3 regions of the Halomonas sp. LMYGS-3 genome follow, and region 3 is predicted to be linked to each of the others. Evidence: predicted binding sites of a transcription regulator. Region 3 holds the regulator's gene; each other region holds the start of a gene.
The links. The regulator FNR, encoded in region 3, switches genes on or off when oxygen is low (the NO sensors DNR and NnrR bind a similar motif). The targets are predictions, from matches to a motif close to TTGATNTANATCAA.
Positions count from the first base shown of each region.

Region 1: a site for FNR is predicted at 2,755-2,768, ahead of AC5W54_RS14980 (ferredoxin reductase family protein). Genes of this name have one in related genera too.
Region 2: a site for FNR is predicted at 4,983-4,996, ahead of AC5W54_RS21860 (cation-translocating P-type ATPase). Genes of this name have one in related genera too.

Region 1 covers NZ_JCAKFQ010000016.1:67,028-74,139, reverse strand. The annotation lists gene AC5W54_RS14995 (5-(carboxyamino)imidazole ribonucleotide synthase) at 1-614, shown strand, start outside; gene AC5W54_RS14990 (DUF2231 domain-containing protein) at 697-1,248, opposite strand; gene AC5W54_RS14985 (ethylbenzene dehydrogenase-related protein) at 1,245-2,747, opposite strand; gene AC5W54_RS14980 (ferredoxin reductase family protein) at 2,852-4,150, shown strand; gene AC5W54_RS14975 (cytochrome b5 domain-containing protein) at 4,147-4,968, shown strand; gene AC5W54_RS14970 (TraX family protein) at 5,168-5,950, opposite strand; gene AC5W54_RS14965 (LysR family transcriptional regulator) at 6,080-7,039, shown strand.
Region 2 covers NZ_JCAKFQ010000048.1:1,453-8,564, reverse strand. The annotation lists gene AC5W54_RS21880 (electron transfer flavoprotein subunit beta/FixA family protein) at 1-385, shown strand, start outside; gene AC5W54_RS21875 (electron transfer flavoprotein subunit alpha/FixB family protein) at 414-1,364, shown strand; gene AC5W54_RS21870 (nucleotidyltransferase family protein) at 1,507-1,815, shown strand; gene AC5W54_RS21865 (HepT-like ribonuclease domain-containing protein) at 1,805-2,140, shown strand; gene AC5W54_RS21860 (cation-translocating P-type ATPase) at 2,151-4,919, opposite strand; gene AC5W54_RS21855 (Na+/H+ antiporter family protein) at 5,060-6,406, opposite strand; gene hutH (histidine ammonia-lyase) at 6,485-7,112, opposite strand, start outside.
Region 3 covers NZ_JCAKFQ010000004.1:213,211-220,322, forward strand. The annotation lists gene AC5W54_RS05825 (heavy metal translocating P-type ATPase) at 1-53, shown strand, start outside; gene ccoS (cbb3-type cytochrome oxidase assembly protein CcoS) at 50-268, shown strand; gene AC5W54_RS05835 (sulfite exporter TauE/SafE family protein) at 268-966, shown strand; gene hemN (oxygen-independent coproporphyrinogen III oxidase) at 1,062-2,477, shown strand; gene fnr (fumarate/nitrate reduction transcriptional regulator Fnr) at 2,579-3,322, shown strand; gene ttcA (tRNA 2-thiocytidine(32) synthetase TtcA) at 3,545-4,456, opposite strand; gene AC5W54_RS05855 (3'-5' exonuclease) at 4,553-5,179, opposite strand; gene AC5W54_RS05860 (putative nucleotidyltransferase substrate binding domain-containing protein) at 5,228-7,051, opposite strand.

The DNA of each region.
Region 1 (7,112 bases), on a different contig from region 3:
TGATCGTCGAGTCCTTCGTCGACTTCGTGCGCGAGGTGTCGATCATCGCGGTGCGCGGCCGCGACGGCGAGGTGGTCTTCTATCCCATGGCCGAGAACGTCCACGTTGATGGCATCCTGCGCTATTCCCTGGCGCCGATGCCGGATCTCGACGAGGCCGTGCAGCTCACCGCCGATGGCTACATCCGCGCGCTGCTCGACGAGCTCGACTATGTCGGCGTGCTGACCCTCGAACTGTTCCAGACCCGCGACGGCGGGTTGCTCGCCAACGAGATGGCGCCCCGGGTGCACAATTCCGGTCACTGGACCATGGAGGGCGCGGTGACCAGCCAGTTCGAGAACCACCTGCGTGCCATCCAGGGCCTGCCGCTGGGCGACACCTCGGCGCGGGCGCCCACCGGCATGATCAATGTGATCGGCCGTGAGGGCGATCACGCCGCGATCCTGGCCATCGAGGATGCGCACCTGCATCGCTACGACAAGGCCGAGCGCCCCGGCCGCAAGCTGGCCCATGTCAACCTGCTGGCGCCCACCCATGACGCACTGCTGGAGCGAGTGCGGGCCTGTGCGGCCCTGCTGCCCGAGGCGCCCGAGCCGCGGTTCAGTTTCGAATAACGCTGCCCGGTACGGCACGCGATACGAAGGCCCCGCGATCGCGGGGCCTTCGGTTATCCACGGGGGATCGCCGGATGTGGCGTCAGCTGGCCTTGCGCCGGGTCATGATGCCCAGCACGGCGCAGGCCAGGCCGATCATCACCATCACCGCCACCACCCAGCCGGGGCTGTAGAAGGTGGTGTAGACCTCCCAGCCGGTGAGGCGCAGCAGATCGGAGAACCGGGTCGTCGCGCCGGCGAGATGGCCCCCCAGGGTGCCGGTGGTGGCGAACAGCAGCCCACCCATCAGCGCCAGGATCACCAGTACCCAGCGCCGGGCACCGTCGAAGGCGGCCGCGCCGGCGCGCCACACCAGCACGGTGAGCATGGTGTAGAGGCCCAGCGTCCACAGCGCCATCAGGACATGGTTGCGCGCCAGCGGGCTTGCCAGGTTGGCTTCCAGCGGCCAGACCAGGCTGCCGGTGACAATGGCGGCCAGGGCGCCGAGCAGGCTGAGCACCAGCACCGGCAGCAGGGCGGCGCGGCTGAGCTCGGCCAGGCGGCCGGGCAGCAGGGCGCCGACCAGGACCATCAGGGTGGCCAGCGCCCAGAACGCCTCCGGGAAATGGACGAGCATATGGTGCATACCGGTCATGAGCGGTCTCCTCGGCGAGTCGGGCGGAAGCTGGGCAGCAGGGCGAGGGTCACGCCGAGCATGGCGATCAGGCCGGCGATCAGGGTCATCCACCAGCGGGTGGTGATGGCGTCGTTGAACTCCCTCTCCACGCCGTAGAGCGCCAGCTGCTTCTCGCTGTGGCGGGGCCGCACCGGCTTGCCGGCGGCGATGTCCTCGGCTCCGGCATGGGCGCGGCTGGTCAGCAGCGGCCAGTCCACCTGGCCGGGGTAGAACAGGGTCATCTCGAACCAGTCGTCGCCCCACTCCGGTGAGTCGCCGTCGATGCGTTGGGCCTGGATGTCGGCATGACGGCCGAGCCCCAGCGAATGGGGATGCGAGACGTAGTGCCAGCGGCTGCCGGTGGCATTGCGATACACGGCGATGCCGATGTCGTAGACGCCCTGGTCACGGAAGGCCTTGTCGTCCAGTGGGCTGCGGGTATCCATGTCGCGTACCAGGGTCACGTCCCAGTGGCCCTCTTCCCAACGGGCCTGGCCGTGCACCGCGATGTCGCCGCGGGAGCCGGCGGGATCGCGCAGCAGGCGGCGCGGAATCACGTCGCCGTTTTGCCAGTCATGATCGGGGTCGAAGTCGGTGCGGTTGGCCTCGGACAGGTAGTAGAGGCCGTCGAAGTCGACCTGGCCGGACGTCACGTCCTCCCAGCGCAGCGCGCGCTGGCCGGTCTGGTCGGGGTCGAGCATCCAGAGCGGGCGGTTGTTGTCGGCGTCCCAGTTGGTGGTGTAGGGGCCGGTGCCGGCGTCGCTGTTGCGATACTCGCCGATCCACTGGTCGTCGGAGGCGCCGATGGGGTTGGAGCGTCCGGCGCGCCAGTGCCAGAGGTCGAGGAAGTAGCCGGCCTCGCGCTGGGTCGCCAGGACGTCGGCATCCACCACGCTGCGCCAGTCATGCTGGTCCGTCCGCGTGCCCGGCAGGTACTTGCGCACGTCGCTCTGGCCGAGTCGCTCGCCCAGGTGCGGATGGGCGGTGACCTCGGCAGGCGAGGCCGAGTCGCTGAAGAAGCGCATCCGGTCGCCGACGGTGATATAGCCGCCGTAGCGGCCGAAGTCCGGTACGCGACCGTCGTCGACCAGCATCGCCACCCGGTCCTCGTAGGTGCCGTCGGGATCGGGGCCGGCTCGTGAGCTGCCGTGACGGATCCATTCGCCGTCCTCGAAGCGCAGCATGTCGTGATAGACATGGGCGCGTTCGGCGGGCCAGCGGTAGCGGAAGAAGATCCGCTCGCCGTTGTAGGCCGCCTGCACCTGCAACGGCATGGTCAGCTCATCGGGAACATGGATGTTGCGCTCGAGGTCGTTGCCGACCACCCCGGTGCCCTGGGTGATCCAGGCCAGTCCGAGGGCGATCGGCAGGCCGAGGACCAGCCACGGGCCGGCACCCTTGTCATGACGTGCCATGTGATCTCCTGCATCATGGGGTAAGGGGATGTTGCTGAGTGTCAGTGTGGACCATGCACGCATGAACGACCTGACACAGATCAAGTCAGGCGTGACAAGCCGCCACATCGGTTGAATGTGCCGACCGATCCGCAACAATGAGCAGCAGAAGAGGGCGAGGAGGGACGATGCGACGCTACCCGAAGCCGGGCGATATCGCCCTGGTGGTGGCCCTGCTGGTGCCGCTGGCGGTGGCGCTGCCGCGGCTGGGCTGGCCGGGCGCCGAGGATGCCGGTGCCTGGCTGGGTTGGATCGGCCGCACCACGGGGATCCTGGGGCTCGCCATGCTGCTGCTGGCGGCGGCGGTGAGCATCCGCCTGCCGGGAACCGATCGCTGGTTCGGCGGGCTGGCGCGGCTGTGGCACCTGCACCACTGGCTGGGGTTCGGTGCCTTCATCCTGGTGATGATCCATGCCCTGGCGCTGGGTCTGGCAGCGGTGCCCCTCTCGCTGGAGGTGGCGGTGGTCACGCTCTTCCCGCCGGTTTCCCACGCTGCCGTCTGGCTCGGCTGGCTGGCGTGGCTGGCCATGGTGATCTTCCTGGCGCCGACTTTCGACTTCTTCGGCCGGCCCCATTACCAGCGCTGGAAGCGGCTGCATCTGGTCTCTGCCGCGGCGCTGGTGCTGGGCCTCGGGCACGCGCTGCCGCTGGCCGGAGAGACGGCACTGTGGTGGCTGCTGGGGCTGGCCGGGTTCGCCGCCATCGCCTGGCGCAAGCTGGTCTCGCCCCGAGTCGCGCGGCACGCCTACCGGGTCGAGGCGGTGACGCCCCTGGCGCGAGGTGTCGTGGAGCTGGTGCTCGCGCCGGAAGGAAAGGGCATCGAGCACGAGGCGGGGCAGTTCGTCTATCTCACGCCGCTGGACGAGACCCTCACCGCCGGGCGTGGCGAGGAGCACCCCTACACCATCGCCTCGGCGCCGGGGGACGCGCGGTTACGCATCGGCATCAAGGATCTGGGCGATGCCAGCCATGCCCTGCTGGGCGTGACCCCGGACACCCGGGTGCTGGTCGAGGGGCCCTACGGCGAGTTCTACGGTCGCCGCTTCCCCGAGCGTGACCAGCTCTGGCTCGGTGGCGGAATCGGCATCACCCCCTTCGTCGGCGGTGCCCGCGAGATCGCTGAGCGGGGCCTCGCCGAGGGGCGGGTGCACCTGGTCTACCTGGCCAACGGGCCGGATCGCGCCTACTACCTGGATGAGCTCGAGGCGATCGGCGCGCGGGTCGAGGGCTTCACGGGCACGCCTCACTTCTACCGCGAGCTGGGCCCTTTGACCGAAGCCTTCCTGCGCGAGCACTGCCCCGACTTCACCGAGCGCGAGATCTATCTCTGCGGGCCGCCGGCAATGAACGCACACCTGAAGCGACTGCTCAGCGCACAAGGCCTACCCGCCTCACGCATCCACAGCGAGGTCTTCGACTTCCTATGAACATCAACAAGATCGCCTACTCCGCCTTCATCGCCTTTCTGGCCAGCGTGCTGACCCTGGTCTCGATCCATGCATTATCGTCGGACGACGAGCGGGCTGCGCCGGACGGCGAGCGAGACATCACCCGGGAAGAACTCGCCGAGCACGACGCCGCCGAAAGCTGCTGGAAGGCGATCCACGGCCGGGTCTACGACATCACCGACTATGTGCCGCGGCACCCGACCGACGAGGCGGTGATCCTCGAATGGTGTGGTCGGGAGGCCACCGAGGGGTGGGCCAACAAGCGCCCCGGGGTGCCCCACAGCCCGCGGGCGGCGACCCTGCTCGAGGATTTCCTGATCGGTCGCCTGGTGGACGAGGCGGGCGAGCCGGTCGAGGCCCCGGAGGCGACAGCCGAGGCGCCGGAGGGCGTCCCCCTGTCGCCGGCCGAGGACGAGCGGCTGCACCGGGCGCTGCTGGGCCTGCCCCAGGACGGGCATTACCGCGGCGTGTTCACCGACCGTGGCGAGATTCAGGTCAACATCACCTTCGACGTGCGCGATGGGCGCTTCACGTCGATCGACTACCGTCACCTGGCCTATCGCGGTGTCGACTACCTGGCACTGGAGGAGGGTGACGACCACTACCCGGTGATGGTGCAGCATCGACAGATCGCCGAGCGCCTGGCCGGTGAGCCGGTGACCGCCATCTTCTCGCTCTACGAGCCGGAGCGGGTCGTCGACGACATCGACGGCTTCAGCGGCGCCACCCTGCGCGGCGCCAAGGTGATCTCGGCGATCCGCGACGGCCTCAACCGCGGGGTCTACGCCTGGCCTTGACCCCGGTCGTGGCGGGCAGGCTCGCCACGGAGAAGGATATGCGGTAAAGGTAATGGATTCATAACAACAACCACGGCCGGGAACTCCCGCATGCCTACTCCTTCCAGGCCTGCCGCCATCGCCGGCCATGACCGGGTCGCCGCCACGGTGAACCGGCCGATGCTGGAACGGCTGCTGGCCGTACCGCCGGTCGCCGGATTCAGCCGATGGCGCCGCTGGCCCATAGCCACAGCGCGATCAGGGCGAAGTGGCCGGGATACCAGGCGAGCCACAACCGACGTGGCATGGCGCTTGGCACCTCGGGGGTCAGGCGGTGGGCCCCGGCGGCCAGCCACAGCACCGCCAGGCAGGTGGCGACGGTGAACGACTTGGCCAGGTCGGAGCTGTTCATCAACCCGGCCACCACTAGCACGGGCACCGTGAAGGCCACCGCCGCCAGCCGTTCGGTGAAGGCGTCGCCGGCCTGGTGGAGGCGGTGCATGGCGAGCATGAACAGCGGAATCAGCAGCAGGCCGCGGTGGCTGTACTCGACCCATTCGCCCGCCAGGTACCAGACCGCCAGCGAGGCCGCCACACCCAGCGCCAGCCCACCGCGGCGCTGGCGGGCGAGTTGGTCGCGCAGCCAGGCGCCCCAGGCCAGCCCCGCGGCCAGGGTGAAGCAGACGTTGAGAATGAACGCATCCGAGGCCCGGGGCATCATCATGTAGGGCAACTGGGCCGCCAGGCCGATCACCAGAATGCGTCGGGCGTAGCGCAGCGGGTTGCGGGTATTGAAGAGGCCGTGCCAGGCAACCATGGCGGCGAACAGCGGGAAGGCGATGCGCCCGATGGAGGAGCCGGCCCAGCCGAGCTCCCAGTCGGTGGGGAGTGCATAGCGGGTCAGGTGATCGAGGGTCATGGTGGCGAGCGCCAGCCATTGCCCCCAGCCGGTCCAGCTGGAGGAGGGGCGGGCGGCGGCAGCCGCGGCGGCCTGGGCAGTCATCGTGACCTCCATGTGGTGATGACAGTGGTGAAGACAGGGGTGATGACGTCGGGGCAGACAGTGGCAGTGGACCGGGAAGCGGGCCCGGGAGTTCCCTCATGATGGCCGGCGCCGGCCGGGGTGAAGACGATGCGAAACGGTCTTGGATTCGACCTGCGCGGCCTGGAGATCTTCGTCGAGACGCTGGAGCGAGGCAGCCAGAGTGCCGCGGCGCGCCGCCTGGGACTCAAGCAGTCGTCGGTCTCGCAGAGCCTGGCCAACCTGGAGCAGGCGCTGGGCGTGGCGCTGTTCGAGCGCCATTCGCGGCCGCTGGAGCCGACCGGCGCGGGGCGCTTCTTCTACGATCGGGCCAAGCGCCTGCTCGACGAGGCCCGCTCCACGCGTCGCGAACTGGCCTCCGGCGCCTTCGGCCAGCTGCACCAGGTACGCATGGCGCTGGTCGACTCGCTGGCCACGGCAGTAGGGCAGCCGCTGATCGAGGTCATCCGGCGCCATACCGGTGACTATACGCTGACCACCGGCCTCTCCCATATGCATGGACACTCGCTGCTGACGCGACATGTCGACATCATCATCTCCGACGACCGCCTGGAGAACTATGATGGCCTGGAGCGCCATGCGGTACTCGGCGAGCCTTTTGTGCTGGTGCTGCCAGGTCACTGGGGCGGGCCGGTGGACAACCTGCGCTGGCTGGCACGGCAGATGGATTTCGTGCGCTATACCCCGCAGTCGCTGATCGGCCAGACCGTCGAGCGCCATCTGCGGCTCAACCGGCTGGAGCTGCCGGCGCGGCTGCATCTCGACAATACCTTCGCCCTGCTGCGCCTGGTCAGCGCCGGCGTGGGCTGGACCATCACCACGCCGCTGTGCCTCTACCAGGCGGGCTTCGCCGGCCTGCGCGTGAGCGTGGTGCGGCTGCCGATCGAGCCGCTGCGCCGCGAGCTGACCCTGGTGGCGCGTCGCGACGAGCTGGGTGGGTTGCCCGCGCAGCTGGCGCGGGACAGCCGGCGGCTGCTGGAGTGTCACTTCCGGGCCGATGTTGAACGCGAGCTGCCCTGGCTGGCGACGGAACTTCGCCTCGGCGACTGAGGCCGCGTCGCGTCCCCCCTTCCGTGATGCAAACCGGTGAAGTGGTGACCGGGGAGGGCGCCATGCGCGTGCA
Region 2 (7,112 bases), on a different contig from region 3:
CGACAACAACCAGGTCGGCCAGATGTTGGCGGCACTCGCCGGCTTGCCCCAGGGCACCTTCGCCTCCGAGGTGGTGGTGGAGGGTGACAAGCTGCAGGTGACCCGCGAGATCGATGGCGGCCTGCAGACCGTTTCGCTTTCCCTGCCGGCTATCGTGACCACCGACCTGCGCCTGAACGAGCCGCGCTATGCCAAGCTGCCCGACATCATGAAGGCCAAGAAGAAGCCCCTGGACGTCAAGACTCCGGCGGACTTGGGCGTCGAGGTGGCCTCCAAGGTGAAGCTGCTCAAGGTCGAGCCGCCGGCGGAGCGCCAGGCCGGCATCAAGGTGGGCTCCGTGGATGAGCTCGTGGACAAACTCAAGAACGAAGCCAAAGTTATTTGAAAACAGTGCTTTGAAAGGAGCGGATTGCATGAGCATCCTGGTACTCGCCGAACAGCATAACGGGGAATTGAGCTCGGCCACGGCACATATCGTGGCGGCTGCCCAGCAGGTCTCACAAGCCGGTGGTGGCGATATCGACGTGCTGGTGGCGGGCGAGAGTGTCGGCGCCGTGGCGGAAGCAGCCGCCAAGCTGGACGGCGTGCGCAAGGTGCGCGTGGCCGACCACGCCGCCTACGCCCATCAGCTGGCCGAGCCCACCGCGGCGCTGCTCGCCGAGCTCGCCTCCGACTACACTCACATGCTGGCGGCGGCCTCCACCACCGGCAAGAACGTGCTGCCGCGCCTCGCCGCGCTCAAGGACGTCAGCCAACTCTCCGAGATCATCGCCGTGGAGAGCGCCGATACCTTCCAGCGGCCGATCTACGCCGGCAACGCCATCGCCACGGTGCAGAGCGCCGATGCGCTCAAGGTGATCACCGTGCGGACCACCGCCTTCGACGCCGTGGGCTCTTCACAAGATCAGGGCGGTAGCGCCGACATCGAGACGGTCGACTTCGTGGCCGACAACGCCCAGTCCACCTTCGTCAAGGAAGCGCTGGCCCAGTCCGACCGCCCCGAGCTGGGCGCGGCTCGGGTGGTGATCTCCGGCGGCCGCGGCATGGGCAGCGGCGAGAACTTCCAGCTGCTCGAGGGCATCGCCGACAAGCTGGGCGCGGCCATCGGCGCGTCGCGCGCCGCGGTGGACGCCGGCTTCGTGCCCAACGACATGCAGGTGGGCCAGACCGGCAAGATCGTCGCCCCCGAGCTCTACATCGCCGTGGGCATCTCGGGGGCCATCCAGCACCTGGCGGGCATGAAGGACTCCAAGGTGATCGTCGCCATCAACAAGGACGAGGAAGCGCCGATCTTCCAGGTAGCCGATTACGGATTGGTCGTCGATCTGTTCCAGGCGCTGCCGGAGCTCGAGCAGAACCTGTAGGGGCAATGACCTGAAAGGAGGCTTCCAGGTTGCGCCTTTGCCGGCGCAACTCGGTCGCGTATCCCTCCCCCGCACCAAGCGGCGGGGGTAGCCCCTATTCGATGCTATGATCAGGCAAGGACGAGGTCACTTCGGAGGGGGTATGATCGCACTGCTGGAGAATGCGCGAGAGGATATTCAGGCACTGTGTCGTAGTTATGGTGTCCGTCGTCTAGCGGCGTTCGGGTCGGCTGTAGCAGGTGATTTCTCCGACGCCAGCGATCTGGATTTCCTGGTGGAGTTCGAGCCCGAGCTATCCCCTGCCGAGATGGCTGACTCCTTCTTTTCCCTCAAGGCGGCACTGGAAACGCGGCTCGAGCGACCGGTTGACCTGGTGACGCCCCATGCGCTTTCCAATCCGTGGTTCCGGCAGAGTGTCGAGCAAAGCGAGGCCCTGCTCTATGCGGCGTGATCCGCGAAAATATCTGCATGACATGCAGCTTGCCGTTGAGCGCATTCGTCGATTCACCCAAGGCAAGACCTTCGAGGACTATCTGGCCGACGATCTCTTGCAATCCGCCGTGGAGCGCCAATGCGAGATTCTCGGCGAAGCGGCCAACCAGCTGTCGAAGCTCGATCCTGTGCTGGCCGACAAGTTATCTGACCTTTCGCGTATGGTCGCTTTCCGCAACATGCTGATTCATGGCTATGCGGTCGTGGATCCGCGAATCGTCTGGGGTGTCGTGGAAGGCCAGCTTCCCAAACTGGAGGAACAACTGGCCCAACTGCTGGAGTGATCCCCACACGTCAGCGCGCCTCGGCCTCACGATCGCTGGTGCCGGATGGGGTTGGCCTGGCGCCGCCCGTGGCGCGGCGGCGCAGTATCCACTTCTCCGCTTCCACCACCAGGTAGAGGGCCAGGCTGGCGACCAGGATCACCGCCCAGTGACCGAGGCCGAGCCCCTCGCTGCCGAAGATCAGCTGCATGAAGGGCAGGTAGGTCCAGCCCAGCTGCAGCGCCATGATGATGCCGATGGAGAGCCACACCGGACGACTGCCGAAGATGCCGTCCAGCGACAGGGTGCTGGCCAGCAGGTAGCGGCTGTTGATCAGGTAGGCGGCGCTGCCCATCACCAGCATGTTGACCGCCCCGCTGCGGGCCAGGTCGAGGCTGCCGCCATGGGCGAGGATCCAGCCGAACATGCCGTACACCCCGGCGAGCAGCAGCAACGAGACGAACACCACCCGCCACAGCAGGAAGAGATCGAGCAGGGAGGCGTCCGGGTCGCGGGGCTGACGGGACATGATGTCCCGTTCGGCGGACTCGAAGGCCAGCGCCAGGCCCAGGGTGACGGCCACCACCATGTTGACCCACAGCGCCTGCAGCGGGGTGACCGGCAGCTGGGTGCCGGCCAGCACGGCGAGCATGATGGCCAGCCCCTGACCGCCGTTGGTGGGCAGGATGAAGGTGATGGTCTTGCGGATGTTGTCGTAGACCTTGCGGCCCTCGCGGATGGCGCCGACGATGGTGGCGAAGTTGTCGTCGGCGAGCACCATCTCGGCGGCCTCCTTGGCCGCCTCGGTGCCCTGGATGCCCATGGCCACGCCCACGTCGGCGCGCTTGAGCGCCGGGCCGTCGTTGACGCCGTCGCCGGTCATGGCGCAGATGCCGCCCCTGGCCTGCATGGCCTTGACCAGGCGTAGCTTGTGCTCCGGCGCGGCGCGGGCGAAGACGTCGACTTCCTCGATGATCGCCTCGAGCTCGGCGTCGGACATCGCCTCGATCTCGCGGCCGGAGAGGGCGCGGTCGGTGTGGAGGAAGCCCAGCTGCCGGGCGATGGCCTGGGCGGTGACGGCGTGGTCGCCGGTGATCATCACCGGCCGGATACCGGCCGTCAGGCAGTCCTTGACCGCCTCGATGGCCTCGTCCCGGGGCGGGTCGAGCAGCCCGACGAGGCCCAGCAGCACCAGTCCCTGTTCGGCGTGTTCGTCGTCGAGGGCCTCGACTTCCTGCAGCGGCTTCTCGGCCAGCGCCAGTACCCGCAGGCCGCGGGAGGAGAGGGCATGGATGCGCGCTTCCCACTCCGCCGGGTCCAGTTCGGTCTCGCCGCCGTTGTCGCGGACCCGGTGGCACATCTCCAGCAGGCGGTCCGGGGCGCCCTTGACCAGCAGCCGCTGTTCCCCCTCCACCTCGTGCAGGGTGGCCATGTACTTGCGCTCGGACTCGAAGGGAATGGCGTCCTGGCGGTCATGGTCGCCGCGCAGGGTGCGTGCCTCGAGCCCGGCCTTGGCGGCGGCGACCACCAGGGCGCCCTCGGTGGGATCGCCGTGGATCGTCCAGCGCCCCTCCTCCTGGGCCAGCTCGGCGTCGTTGCACAGCACGCCCACCTTGAGGAAGTGACGCAGGGCATGATGCTCGTCGAGGTTCAGTGTCCCGCCCTCGGGCTTGCCGGCCTCGCCGGCCCGGAAGAAGCCGCCCTCCGGCGCGAAACCGGTGCCCTCGATATGGATCTCGCCCTCCGGGAGCCAGATCGCCTGGGCGGTCATCTCGTTGCGGGTCAGGGTACCGGTCTTGTCGGAGAAGATGGTCGAGATGGAGCCCAGGGTCTCCACCGCTGGCAGGCGGCGAATGATGGCGTTGCGCCGCGCCATGGTCTGGACGCCCAGCGCCAGGCCGATGGTGACGATGGCCGGCAGGCCCTCGGGAATGGCGGCCACGGCCAGCCCCACGGCGGCCATGAACATCTCGCCCAGAGGCTGGCCGTGGACCAGGACGCCGAAGGTCCCGGTCATGGCCGCGGCGATCAGGATGCAGATCGCCAGGACGCGCCCGGCGCGATCGATCTGGCGCAGCAGGGGGGTCTTGAGCTTCTCGACCTCGCGCAGCATCTCGGAGATGCGCCCGATCTCGGTATGGGCGCCGGTGGCCACCACCAGGCCGCGGGCCCTGCCCTGGACCACGATGGTGCTGGCATAGGCCATGCCGGTGCGGTCGCCCAGTTCGGCGTCCTCGGCCACCGCCTCGGTCGCCTTGTCCACGGCGCTGGACTCGCCGGTCAGGGAGGCCTCCTCGGTACGGAAGCGGCGCGCTTCGAGCAGGCGCAGGTCGGCGGGTACCCGATCGCCGCTCTCCACCAGCACGATATCGCCGGGCACCAGCTGCTCGGCGGGAATCACCCGGCGCTTGCCGTCACGCAGGACGTTGGCCTGGGGCGAGAGCATCCGGCGGATGCTGTCCAGGGCCTGCTCGGCCTTGCCCTCCTGGAGGAAGCCGATCAGGGCGATGATCAGCACCACGCCGAGGATGGCCGCAGCATCGAGCCGGTGGCCCAGGCCCAGGCTGGCGATGGCGGCGACGATCAGCACCAGCATGAGAATGTTGTTGAACTGCGCCAGCAGGCGCTTCCACCAGGGGCGGGCCTCGGCCTGCTGCAGCTGGTTGAGTCCATGGTGCGCCAGGCGTCGCTGGGCTTCGCGGCTGTCCAGGCCCTGCTGGCCGGCCTCGAGGTATTGCAGGGCCTGGTCGGTGGACAGGGCGTGCCACTCCTGGCGGTCTGGCGATGGCGGTGTGGTCATCCCTTACCTCCGGCGGGGTCGAGGTTGCCTTTCCGCTTGTAGCATAGTCTTTGCTGCAGCGCAGTGATGCAGATCAAGGTCACGAGGTGGGATGACCAGGGACCGTGACGGTCTGCCCCCCTGGAGGCGCCCTGTCAGTTCTACAGCAGCATGGCGGCGACCCAGCCGAAGGCGATCAGCGGGATGTTGTAGTGCAGGAAGGTGGGCACCACGCTGTCCCAGATATGGTCGTGCTGGCCGTCGGCGTTGAGGCCGGCGGTGGGCCCCAGGGTCGAGTCCGAGGCCGGCGAGCCGGCGTCGCCCAGGGCCGCGGCGGTGCCGACCAGGGCCACGGTGGCCAGGGGCGAGAAGCCGAAGCCGAGTGCCAGGGGCACGTAGAGCGAGGCGATGATCGGAATAGTCGAGAAGGACGACCCGATGCCCATGGTGATGAAGAGCCCGACCAGCAGCATCACCAGGGCCGCGAGTCCCTTGTTGTCGCCGATCAGCTCGGCGGAGCCGGTGACCAGGCCCTCGACCTCGCCGCTGGCCTGCATCACGCTGGCGAAGCCCGCCGCCGAGATCATGATGAACCCGACCAGGGCCATCATGCGCATGCCTTCGGTGAAGATGCCGTCCTGCTCGCGCCAGCGGAAGACGCCGCTCACCGAGAGCAAGGCGAAGCCGAACAGCCCGCCCAGCACCATGGAGCCGGTGATCAGCTGCAGGGCCACGGTGCCGCCCAGCGCCACGGCGAGCACGCCGAGCTGCCAGGGTGCCAGGTGCGTCGCCGCCTCGGCGGGCGTCTCGTCGCCGTGGGCCAGGTCGCGATCCTGGTAGTGGCGCGGCTTGCGATAGCTCCACAGCACGGCGACGGCCAGCCCCAGCGCCATGCCGCCGATGGGGATCACCATGGCCAGGGGCACCATCTGGCGGGTCACCTCGAGGCCCAGGGCGGCGCCGCTCTCGTTGAGGTTGGCCAGCAGGATGTCGTTCAGGAAGATGGCGCCGAAGCCCACCGGCAGCAGCATGTAGGGGGCGGTGATGCCGAAGGTGATGACGCAGGCCGCCAGGCGCCGGTCGAGTTTCAGGTGGTTCATCAGCTTGAGCAGCGGCGGCACCAGCACCGGGATGAAGGCGATATGCACCGGGATCAGGTTCTGGGAGCTCACCGCGGCGGCGAGCAGGGCCGCCAGCAGGGTATAGGTGACGGTGCGGCGGCTGCTTCCCGACTCGTCGAGGTGGAAGCGGCGGATGGCGCGATTGGCCATCAGCTCGGTGATGCCGGAGCGGGCCAGCGCCACGGCGAAGGCGCCGAGTACCGCGTAGGAGAGGGCGATGGTGGCGCCGTTGCCGAGGCCGTCATTGAAGGCGTCGAGGATCTCGGCCAGCGGCATGCCGGCGTAGAGGCCGCCGACCAGGCTGGCGACGATCAGGGCGAAGACCACGGAAACCCGGGCAAGACTCAGGCCGACCATCACCAGGATGGCCAGAACGATGGCATTCATGGAACAGGCTCTTGTCGTTGAGGTGGAAGGCGATGACCGCCCCCAGGGCGCGGCCGTGGGGGCGGGGGAGAAGCGGCGTCAGTGAAGGCTCGGCAGCATACCGGCCGGCACCAGCGGGCTCAAGGTGCGGCTGGCGAGCAGTTCGGTGGCGGCCTCGATGTCCGGGGCGAAGAAGCGGTCCTCGGCGTAGTGCGCCACGCGCTCGCGGAGGAGTCGACGGGCTTGCTCCAGCGTCTCGGAGGTCTGCATGCCGTTGCGCATGTCGAGGCCCTGGCAGGCGGCCAGCCACTCGATGGCAACGATGCCGCGTACGTTGTCGGCCATCTCCCAGAGGCGCTTGCCGGCGGCCGGGGCCATGGAGACGTGATCCTCCTGGTTGGCCGAGGTCGGGAGGCTGTCGACGCTGTGCGGGTGCGCCAGGGCCTTGTTCTCGCTGGCCAGCGCCGCCGCCGTCACCTGGGCGATCATGAAGCCGGAGTTGACACCGCCTTTCTCCACCAGGAAGGGCGGCAACTGCGACATGTGCTTGTCCATCATCAGCGAGATGCGTCGCTCGGCGAGGGAGCCGATCTCGGCGATGGCCAGTGCCAGGTTATCCGCGGCCATGGCCACCGGTTCGGCGTGGAAGTTGCCACCGGAGAGGATGTCGTCGCCGTCCACGAAGACCAGAGGGTTGTCCGACACCGCGTTGACTTCCACCGCCAGG
Region 3 (7,112 bases):
TCCGCTCGGCCGCCGCGCCCATCGTCCCGACTCCACGGCTGGTGAACGCATGAGCATTCTCTATCTGCTGATTCCGCTGTCGCTGATCCTGCTCGGCCTGGCCGTCTGGGCCTTCTTCTGGGCGGTGAAGAACGACCAGTTCGAGGACCTGGAAGGCCCCGCCCACCGCATCCTCTTCGACGAGGACGAGAACGACCTCCCCGCCGAGGAGCGTGAGCGTCGGCGGCAACAGACCCGGCGCGACGACGCCGGCGACGACGGGGCCTGATGGATCCCACCGGCCTCGGCCTGCCGCCGCTGATGGCGGCCTTCGTCTTCGGCCTGCTGGGAGGTGCCCACTGTATCGGCATGTGCGGCGGCATCATGAGTGTGCTGACCTTCGCCGTGCCCCCCAGCATGCGTTCAGCGACCCGGCTCACCGGCCTGTTGCTGGGCTACAACCTGGGGCGCATCGCCAGCTACATGGTCGCCGGGGCCCTGGTCGCCGGGCTCGGCACCCTGATCGGGGTGGCCCCCGGCGCCCGACTGGCGCTGCAGGGGCTGGCCGCGGTGATGCTGATCCTGATGGCGCTCTATATCGCCGACTGGTGGAAGGGGCTGCTCAGGGTGGAGGCCGTCGGCAAGCGGCTGTGGTGCCATCTGGAGCCGGTGGGCCGGCGGCTGATGCCGGTGGTGAAGGTTCCCCAGGCCGTGGCGCTGGGGGCGGTCTGGGGCTGGCTGCCCTGTGGCCTGGTCTACTCCATGCTCGCCTGGAGCCTGGCCAGTGCCGCCCCGCACCATGGTGCGGCGCTGATGGGCGCCTTCGGCCTGGGCACCCTGCCGGCCCTGCTGGTCACCGGCCTGGCGGCACGCCAGCTCGGCGCCCTGATCCGCCACCGAGCCACCCGCATGCTGGCCGCGACGTCGATCATCGCCTTCGCCCTGTGGCAGCTCTGGGTGCTGCTGCCCGGTGTCGGCCACGCCTGATCCAGCGGCGATCACGCCCCGGCTTGACCCAGCTCAACACGGCCAAGGGCCGCTCTCGCTACCATCAGGACATGCCCATCATCCGGAGTGCCGTCATGTCCGCTCACGCGAATCGCCAAGGCCCAGGGGGTTCCGCCCGGTTCGTCTGGGACGCGGCTCTGCTGCGCCGCTATGACACCCCCGGGAGACGTTACACTACCTACCCCACGGCGCACTGCTTCGGGGACGACTTCGGGGCCGAGGCGTTCATCGCGGCACTCGAGCGCAGCAACGACGATGGTCGCCCGCTGTCGCTCTACGTGCATGTACCCTTCTGCCGCCTGGCCTGCTTCCACTGTGCCCGCCACAAGATCGCCACCGGTGACACGCGGCTGGCCGAAGCGTACCTTTCGCGGCTCGACCGGGAGATGGTACTCACCTCTCGCCATCTCGACGCGTCGCGGGAAGTCCAGCAGTTGCACTGGGGTGGCGGCACCCCGACCTTTCTTTCGCTCGCCCAGATGAGCGACCTGATCGATCGTCTCGATGCCCGCTTCGGTCTCTCGGGCTCGAGGGAGCGCGACTACGCCATCGACATCGACCCGCGGGAGGCCAGTGTCTTCACCCTGCGCCACCTGCAGGCGCTGGGCTTCAATCGCCTGAGCCTCGGCGTCCTGGACCTGGACCTCAGGGTCCAGCGGGCGATCAACCGGCTCCAGCCCCGAGTGCTCACCGAGTCGTTGATCGACGAGGCCGACCGCCTCGGCTTCCGCTCGCTCAACCTCGACCTGATCGCCGGACTGCCACTGCAGACTCGCGACAGCTTCGCCGAGACCCTGGAGCAGGTGATCGCCATGGCCCCGGCTCGACTGTCGGTCTTCAACTACGTCCACCGGCCCGAGCGCTTCACGTCCCAGCGGCACATCCGCGCCGAGGATCTTCCCGGCCCCGAGGAGACGCTGGCGATGCAGCATACCACCCTCGACATGCTGACCTCGGCCGGCTATGTGCATCTCGGCATGGAGCACTTCGCTCGCCCCGACGACAGCCTGGCCGTTGCCCAGCGTCAGGGCACCCTCGCGCGGGACATCCAGGGCTACTCCAGGCACACGAGATGCGACCTGGTGGGGCTCGGTGTCTCGGCGATCAGTCGTGTCGATGACGTCTACGCCCGGAATCCCGCAGACCTCGTCGCCTACGAGGCGGCGCTGGATGCCGGTCAGCTGGCCACCGCCCGCGGGCTGCGCCTCACCCTCGACGACCGGCTGCGGCGGCACGCCATCGAGCGCCTGATGTGCGACATGGCCCTCGACCTCGAAGCACTGGGCCAGGCCTTCGGGGTCGACGCCGAGGCCTGCCTGGCCGACGCCCTGGCCCGGCTGGAAGCCGCCGAACGCGACGGCCTGGTGAAGCGCCGCGGCCATCGGCTCGTCGTCACGCCGAGCGGCCGGCTGCTGATCCAGCACCTCGCCATGGCCTTCGACGCCTACCTGCCACTACGGCCGGTGTCGAACGACTCCCGCAGCGCGTGAGCGACTACCTCCAATGGCGGGAGGCTACCTCCAAAGGGATGCTTTGCCGGCCTGGGGTAATCCTCCATAATGGTGACTGAGTCATCATCATGGAGGCGAGCATGCCCGATACCGCGATCGGCAGGCGGCATTCCCTGCTGCACGAGACCCGCTGCCAGACCTGCAGCCTCAGCTCGCTCTGCCTGCCGCTGGCGCTCGAGCTCCAGGACATGGACCAGTTCGATGCCATCATCCGCCGCCGCGCGCCCCTGAAGAAGGGCGAGGCACTGTTCCGCCAGGACAGTGCCTTCACCAGCGTCTACGCCGTGCGCTCGGGCAGCCTCAAGCAGGTCACCACCGAGGGCAGCGGCGAGGACCAGCTGACCAACTTCTACCTGCCCAGCGAACTGGTGGGCCTCGATGGCATCGACGAGGAACGCTATCCCGGCACGGTGGTCGCGCTCGAGACCACCACCGTGTGCGAGATTCCCTTCGATCGTCTCGATGCCCTCTCCGAGGAGCTGCCGGAGCTGCGCACCCAGCTCTACCGCAGCATGAGCAAGGAGATGCGCGACGATCGCCGCATGATGCGGCTGTTGTCGCGCAAGACCGCCGACCAACGCCTGGCGACCTTCTTCGCCAGCCTCTCGGATCGTTTCCGCCGCCGCGGCTACTCGCCCTACAGCTTCCGCCTCTCCATGTCCCGGGCCGACATCGGCAACTATCTGGGCCTGGCGGTGGAGACGGTGAGCCGCATCCTCGGTCGCTTCCAGTCCCAGGGGCTGGTGGCCGTCTCCGGCCGCGAGGTCAATATCCTCGACCTGGCGGCGCTGGCCCGGGTCGCCGAAGAGGATGGCGCCCGCTAGCGCCATACCATAAGCAGAAACCCCCGCTGGAATACCACACCCAACGGGGGTTTCTGTTGAACAGCAGGGGCAGGGAGTCGCGGCTTACCCGGCGACAGGCCTGCGCGGAGGCGCTGTGAACCCCTCCCTGGGCGCTACATTTGCCATCCTTGGCAAATGACCTCCGCTTCGGCCTGTCCCCGGCGCCGCTCGCGTGGTTGGAACTGGTCCACCATCTCACACCTACAACTCGTTGAGGATATCGATGCGCTCGGCCTGCCACCGGGCCTGCTTCTCCTCCAGGCCGGCAAAGTCGAACAGCTCCCGATCGGCCAGCTGCGAGGGCGCCACGTTGGTCACCGCCTTGAACATGCTCTCGAGTCGACCGGGATGCTTGGCCTCCCACTCGGCGAGCATCTCCTTGACCACCTGACGCTGCAGGTTGGGCTGGGAGCCGCAGAGGTTGCAGGGAATGATCGGGAAGGCCATCAACCGCGCGAATTCGGCGATATCCGCCTCGCGGCAGTAGGCCAGCGGGCGGATGACGATGTTCCGGCCATCATCGGAGAGCAGCTTGGGCGGCATCGCCTTGAGGCTGCCGCCGAAGAACAGGTTGAGGAACAGCGTCTCGAGGATATCCTCGCGGTGGTGACCCAAGGCGATCTTGGTGGCGCCGATCTCTTCGGCGAAGCCGTAGAGCGAGCCGCGCCGCAGCCGCGAGCAGAGCGCACAGGTGGTCTTGCCCTCGGGGGTCTTCTCCTTGACCACCGAATAGGTGTCGCGCTCGAGGACGTGATACTCGACGCCGGTGCCGTCCAGGTACTCGGGCAGCACATGCTCGGGAAAACCGGGCTGCTTCTGGTCGAGGTTGACCGCCACCAGCGAGAAATTCACCGGGGCGTTGCGCTGCAGGTTACGCAGGATCTCGAGCAGAGTGTAGCTGTCCTTGCCGCCGGACAGGCAGACCATCACCCGGTCGCCCTCGCGGATCATCTCGTAGTCGATGATGGCGTTGCCCACCTGGCGTCGCAGCCGCTTCTGCAGCTTGTTGAACTCGCGCCGGCCCTTCGCGTCGAGGGCGTCGAGAGGCGTGGCATCGCCATCCGTGACGGAGGCGTCAGCGGGGCTGGGATCGAAGTTCACGGCATCTTGCATGGTCGGGGCACTGCCAGAGCGGCTGGAAAATGACGGGTGCCTATCCTACCACTGCCGCCGCCAGCTGGCGACGGAATGCCCCGGATTCCGCAGGCCTCAGGAGGATCGCTTCGCCAGCATGGCGCCTCTCTCCAGGCGCAGGTACATCAGCGCCGTGGTCACCGCATCGCCCAGGGCGGTGTGACGCCCCATCACCGGCACCCCCAGGGCGCCGGCCACCTGCTCGAAGCGCAGGCCGGGCTCGATCTCGGGATGGCTACGCCGTAACTGACGGACATAGGTCTGGGCCACGTCGATGCCGGCATTGGGCAGGTCGAAGCCGAAGCGCGGTCGCAGTTCCCGGTTGAGGATCGCCAGGTCGAAATTCAGGCACCAGCCCACCAGCGGCCGATTGCCGATGAAGTCCAGGAAGCGGCGCAAGGCCGTCTCGATGCTTTCCCCTTCCTCCAGATCGACGCCACGCAGGCCATGGATGCGTATCGAATCGCCGCTCAACGAGGCAGGCCGTTGCAGACGCAGGTCCAGCGATTCGCTGGCCAGCACTCGATCGCCGCGAATCTTCACCGCGGCCAGGGATACCAGCTCGGCACTGCGGGTATCGAGTCCGGTGGTCTCGCTGTCGATGGCGACCAGCTCGTCACCGGTGTAGGGCTGGAACAGCCAGGCGTAGTAGCCGTCGGCCTGGCGACGCCGGTCGGCGACCCGGCGCAGTACCTTGAGCATGGAGTGACCTCCCGTGGTTGTCGTCGATCCCGGAGCACCTGCCGCAGGTCACGAATACTCCAGATGAAAGCGGTGCGACAGCCGCTGCTTGAAGTCCTTGACGATGTGCAGCGCCTCGCGCAACAGGTCTCGCTCCAGCGACGAGAGCTCCTGGACCACCACCCGATCGGGCTTGTCGTCCTTGCCGCCATCGTCGCCCAGCCGCGCCAGTTGCTGCTCGAGGCGCAACTGGGTGAACAACGACAGCGCCTCGCCCAGGTCCTCGGCGAAACGCGCCTCCAGGCGGCCGTCCTCGGCCAGCGCATCCAGGCGCTCCAGGGTCGAAGTGACGCGGATGCCGCGCTCCAGGGCCATGGCGCGTACGCCGTGAACGATGGGAAAGATGCCTCCCTTCTTGATATCGATGCCGTGCTGAGGCTTCTTCAGCGAACCGAACAGGGTCAGCGGCGTGGAGAAGCGCAGCGCCGGACGAGCGAAGTAGGAGAGCAGGATCTCGTCCCGGGAGCAGCGCTCGAACAGCTCCTCACGGACCTGCTCGAGCAGCCCCGGGTTGCCCGCCACCGCGTGGGAGTCGAGCATGATGGCGAGTTTCATCAGGCTGTCGCCGTCGCGGCTCGCCGCCCAGTGGGCGATGCGGCCGCGCCACTCGCTGACGGTGCCCACCCACTCGGGATTGGAGACCATGATGTTACCCGGACAGGGCGGATAACCGAGCTCGATCAGGGTCCCGGTGAGCCGCTGCATCTGCTCGGCGCAGTCGGGCCAGTCGACGTCGTCGGCCAGGATCAGGCCATTGTCCTGGTCGGTCTTGAGAATCTGCTCCCCACGCCCTTCGCTGCCCATCACCATCAGGCAGCTGTCACCGTGATGGCGCTCGTCGATCAGAAAGCCCCAGGCCTTGTTGATGATGCGACCATTCAGCGCCGCCAGCAGCCCCATGGCGAAGCGCAGCTTGACGCCCTGGGCCATCAGGGCCCGCACCAACTCCGGCGTCCGCCGGCTGGCGGCGGCCAACGCCTCGAGGCTGTCCGCCTGCTCCACCTGCAGGCTGACCACGTAGCTGCGGCTGGAAAAGTAACTGAGCACGTCGGTCAGCTCCACCACACCACAGGGGCTTCCCTGTTCCATGACCACCACGCGCTCTACCTTGTGGCGGGTCATCACCACCAGCACCTCGAACAGGTACTGTTCCGGGGTCACCGTCACCAGCTCGTAGTGGGCGACCGCCTGCACTGGGCTGTCCTGCTTCCGCCCCTCCAGCACCAGGGCGTTGAGCAGGTCGGTCTTAGTGACCATGCCCGCCCCCTGCTCGCCATCGACCAGCAGGCTATCGGCATGACTGTCGTGCAGGGTGGTCACCGCCTCGCCGATGGTCGACTCCGGCCCCACGCAGAGTGGCTCGCGCATGCACTCGCTGACCCTGGCCAGCATGAATCCGGCCATGGTCACGCCGCCTTCGGCACGCTGCTCGGTCAGCAGGCGCGCCTTGTGGGCCAGGGTCTGGCGAAAGAACTCGGCGAACGGCGGATAGTCTTCGCACAGCTGCAGGAACAGCGCCTTGGGAAGTAGATAGCAGAGGCTCTCCTGCTCGGCACGGAAGCGGTAGCGGCTCTTGCCGTTGAGGATGCTGATGGCCCCGAAAAGGTCGCCGTGGGTGTAGTGGCCGATGCGCTCGCGTGCACCAGGGAGGGTCGTATCCAGTTCCGCGACTTCCCCCTTGTGGATGATGAAGACGAACTCACCGGGCTGGCCGGTCTCGAGAATGATCTCGTCACGGTCGAAATAGGCGAGGTCGATGCCACCACGAACGCGCTCCCGCCCTTCCTCATCGAGGAAGGTGAAGGGTGGTTGAGAGAGATCGACATCGACCATGGGGCTGTCCTCGTTGGGCGGCTGTCTCACCCCGCAGGTTCATACGCACATCATCGCCACT